2 regions of the Simiduia curdlanivorans genome follow, and region 2 is predicted to be linked to the other one. Evidence: riboswitches for the same ligand, from Rfam matches in the RefSeq annotation. Region 2 holds a riboswitch; the other holds the start of a gene.
What was found. Region 2 has a riboswitch for thiamine pyrophosphate ahead of thiD (bifunctional hydroxymethylpyrimidine kinase/phosphomethylpyrimidine kinase). Riboswitches for the same ligand answer to the same signal wherever they lie in the genome.
Positions count from the first base shown of each region.

Region 1: another riboswitch for thiamine pyrophosphate. It lies ahead of thiO (glycine oxidase ThiO); the one in region 2 lies ahead of thiD (bifunctional hydroxymethylpyrimidine kinase/phosphomethylpyrimidine kinase).

Region 1 covers NZ_JAUFQG010000004.1:2,412,900-2,415,098, reverse strand. Annotated here, with positions in the region: gene xseA (exodeoxyribonuclease VII large subunit) at 1-703, shown strand, start outside; TPP riboswitch at 761-914, shown strand; gene thiO (glycine oxidase ThiO) at 965-2,098, shown strand; gene thiS (sulfur carrier protein ThiS) at 2,086-2,199, shown strand, end outside.
Region 2 covers NZ_JAUFQG010000004.1:1,055,408-1,057,606, reverse strand. Annotated here, with positions in the region: gene thiC (phosphomethylpyrimidine synthase ThiC) at 1-164, opposite strand, end outside; gene thiD (bifunctional hydroxymethylpyrimidine kinase/phosphomethylpyrimidine kinase) at 177-986, opposite strand; TPP riboswitch at 1,074-1,171, opposite strand; gene QWY82_RS04945 (hypothetical protein) at 1,265-1,843, opposite strand; gene QWY82_RS04940 (DUF3313 family protein) at 1,961-2,199, opposite strand, start outside.

The DNA.
Region 1 (2,199 bases), 1.4 Mb from region 2:
CGTCGGCCATGAAACCGACACCACCATTGCCGATTACTGCGCCGATTTAAGGGCACCCACCCCCTCCGCCGCGGCCGAACTCCTATCGCCCGACGCCAGTGATTGGCTCGAGAGTTTTACCGGTTTTGGTTATCTGCTGGAAGAAGCCATGGAGCGAAAACTCAAACAACTGGCCCAAAGAACAGATTTCTATGCACACAGGCTTAACCGCTGCGAACCCAAGCTGTTACCGGCTGTGCAGCAGGTAAATCGTGCCCAACGTCAGCTGCACTTGGCTTTAAACAACGCCATAAGTCGAGCCCAAGTAAAAGCCGAACATCTCACCAGCCAGCTTCAGCAACTGCACCCGGCGCGTCAACTACAGAGTAAAAAAGTGCATTTCCAACAACTTGAAAAGCGCCTGCACAACAAAAACCCCACACGGCAAATTCATCTAGCACGAGACAGCGTTAGCTTAGCGCTGCAACAATTAAGCGACAGATTGCAACACCACCTCAACGGGCAACAACACAGCTTGCATTTACACATGCAGAGCTTGCACAACCTTAGCCCGCTGCAAACGCTGGAACGTGGCTACGCTTTAATCACCAACGACAAGGCCGAGGTTATTACCAAAGCCTCGCAACTGAAAACTGGCGAAAGAGTGCGCGCGCGTTTACACGAGGGTGAGTTTAGCGCCATTGTCGAGTCGGCAAAAACCTAAAATACTGCCCTAAATACGAATAGACCTTGCAGCCACATTCTGCGCTCTTTAAACTGCTCGCTCTTGTCGGGGCGCCCTGCTACGCACCCTCTTTTAAAACCTTGGTTTAAATGTGGTTTTAAATAGGCTTGTGCAGGGCTGAGATCAGTTCGCTGAACCCGTAGAACCTGATCAGGTTAACACCTGCGTAGGAAACAAGAGATGCCCGCCACTCGACATCTTTGTATTTCTGCGCCCATGTTTAGTTAGCAGGCAGCGCACTTGACACACTTTCAAAACGCTCAACCCCACATTGCTATTTGCGGCGCTGGCCTACTAGGCAGACTGCTCGCCTGGCGCCTGCTCCTCGAGGGCTACAAGGTTTATCTATTTGAAGCCTCAAGCTTCACCGCCTCACGCGCCGCTGCCTTTACCGCTGCCGGCATGATATCGCCGCTGAGTGAACTCGCCGTTAGCGAAAAATGCATCTACGACCTGGGACTAACATCGTTAGCGTTATGGCAGAGTTGGTTACCAGCACTCAATACAAAGCAATCTCTCTTGTCCTGTAATGGCAGCGTCGCTCTAGCCCACCCGCAAGACCACCTAGAGCTGACACAATTTTATCGAGACATAAGCCATAAACTCCAAGGTGAAACCGTAACAGCGCAATGGCTAGACGCCACGCAGTTGCGTGCCCTTGAGCCGCAGCTAAACCAGTTCAACCAAGCCATTTACCTTCCGAGCGAAGCTCATGTTGATAACAGGCAATTGTTGCCGCTGCTATTAACCTCCATTAAAAAGCTCGGCGGTATGTGCGCTGAAAACTGCCCGATCAGTTTTACCGATGGCGCCATTTGCGAGGCATCGACCTTAAATCTCAAGCAACTTAATATTGCCGACAACGTTGATTATTGGATTGACTGTCGCGGCATGGGCGCTAAATTGGCCACCGGCCCGCTGCGTGGCGTACGTGGCGAAGTGCTTTGGGTGGAAACCAAAGAAGTGTCCTTTCAGCGCCCAATTCGGCTAATGCACCCGCGCTACAAACTCTATGCCGTACCTAAACCTAAGCACCAATTCATTATTGGCGCCACGGAAATCGAAAGTGAAGATACGAGCCCCATTAGCCTGCAATCAACGCTGGAACTATCGAGCGCGCTTTACACGCTGCACCCAGCTTTTGCTGAGGCTCGAGTGATTGAAACCGACACCAATCTCCGCCCCGCCTACCCAAACAACCAGCCACAAATAACTCAAACCAATCAAGTGATGAGTATCAACGGCCTATACCGACACGGCTTTCTACTTGCGCCGGCCTTAGTCGCCGAAGCGATACAGCAACTCAAGGCGCGATTTACACCGCCATCAAAGCCCTACCACCACAAGGATAAAAATGCCTTATGCAAGAGTTAATCATTGTGCATCTCAACGGCGATAAAAAGGTAATTGAATCCAATACCCCTGTCAGTACGGCGTTAACAAAGTGGGAACTCAACCAAGGCAAGTTTGCACTA
Region 2 (2,199 bases):
AATTCCATTGCCGTATCGGCTAAAGATATTTCCCGCATAGGCACCAGGATATCGGCTTGCGAACCTTGGACAAAAATCTTCTTTGAGCCAGGAAAAGGTTTAATCGACGCTGCATCCACCGTGGCACTGTCACTTAATTTTTTTTCGGTTACTACTTCTGTCATGAGGAATTCCTTTTAGTCAGTGAAACGCGATTGATTCAGGCACTCGAGCGGGCCTGCGCCCAGGCCATATTGTCTGTGCTGAGATTGTTGTAGCAGGAGATAAAGGTAACGCTTAGACGAGGCGATGGCCTCAGGCGCGGAATAACCCAATACAATGTGGGCCGCAATGGCGCTGGCTAGTGTGCAGCCGGTGCCATGGTTATTTTTGGCAGCAAGCTTGCCGCTCGAAAACCACATCGGCTTTATCGCCGCATCCACACTCAGATAATAGTCCGACGCCTCAGCTCCGATTAAATGCCCGCCTTTTATAAGCACCGCGCGCGCGCCGCGCTTGATCAATTCCAGCGCCTGCAATTCCATATTGGCATTTGATCTAGCGTCTTGACAGCCAAGCAAACGGCCGGCCTCGGACAGGTTCGGTGTGATCAAATCCGCGACGCCAATCATTTTCCACAGCGGCGCTAAATTTTCGTCATCGAATAAGCTAAAGCCCACGCTGGCGCGCAGTGGTGTATCCAGCACAATGTAGACGCGGGGGTTTGTACGCTTGTAGTCCAATAGTCGAGCGGCGAGATAGTGCAAATTTTCTGCACTGCCAATCATGCCGACTTTTATTGCAGCGACATTAAAGTCTTCGATAACCGCCTCAAATTGCTGCGCGACAATTTTAGTCGGCAGTGATTCGAGCGCCGTAATGCGCCGGGTGTTTTGTGCCGTGATGGCCGTAAGTACGGAGGTGCAATATACGCCTAACGCCGCGCAGGTTTTAATGTCAGCTTGGATACCTGCGCCCGCGCCACTATCGCTTCCCGCGATTGTCATGACGACAGGCTGCAAATTTTTGAGGGAGTCCATGAAGCGCATCTCAATAATAAGCAGCGGCTTCAAGAAAGAGACAATCAATAGTGTTATTGACTGAAATCTCGTTCCCTACGCCGGTACTAACCGGATCAGGTCAACGGGTATTTCTCAGCCACATATAAATATGAGCACCCCGCAAGATGCGCGAAGTCTAACAGGGGGCATCGCGTTTTACTATTTTTTCCAAAAAAAAAGCCCGCGGTTAGCGGGCGTTTTAGAGCTTAATGTTAGCAGTGTGGTCAGAGTGCCTTTGGCATGGAAGCCATTACTTTTTTCACCGCAAGCGCTAGTCGCTCCTTTTGCTGTTCCTGTGTGAGCACTTGATCTTCGTCGACAAACACCCGAATTGCACCACGCCAAAGCGCCTGCACGCTGCCTGGTCGCGCCACAGCAACAATTAACATACCTTTATTTAACTGGCTATCATGGCCTAGGCTCGGATAGAGCCTGAACAGTTCGCGCATGTCCTTGGCTAACTCTTCGGTACCTACTTGAACCAATGCCAATACGCGATAGTCGACGCCAACACCATGGCCCAGCGTGTAGCCTTTTCCAGTTAAACTCTGTTCAATATCTGCTTGAATCAACGCAACAGTGGCTTCATCCTGCGGTGTTTCTTCCTTGCTGCCCGCAAAAATAACATCGGAAACCCAGCTTACCGTATCGCCACGCGCTGGCTTGAACATCGGATCTGTCACTGCCACGACTGAGAAAGCAGCCAAATCAACTTTCTCCTTCGACGCAGTTTGGTCTTTCTCGGGCTCACTCGCGCAGGCGGCGAGCAACAACATTGCAATTAAAGCAATAAAACGTGTCATGGGTCAGTCCTTCTAGCTCAATGATGCAGGAAGTGTATAGCAGGACGTGCGGCGGGTAAATTACAACAGCGCCGCGTTATTCGCCGACGCTGCTAGCAATAAGGCAGGTGAAGCGTTTTACTTTTCGCCTAAATCATCTAGGTGTGTACGAAAAATACGTGCCCAAGTACCCATGATTTGGTTTATTTGCGAGCGATTTTGCACCGAGTTATTTTCGCGCCACATTTTGGTGGCCTCGCGCTTATCTGTGACCGTGGCTAGGTGTTCACCCGTGGCAGCATCGTATATATCAAACTGCATTTGAATTTTACCAGCGGTTTGTGTGTAAGCGCGGTTGCGGCCACTGGCGTTCATTG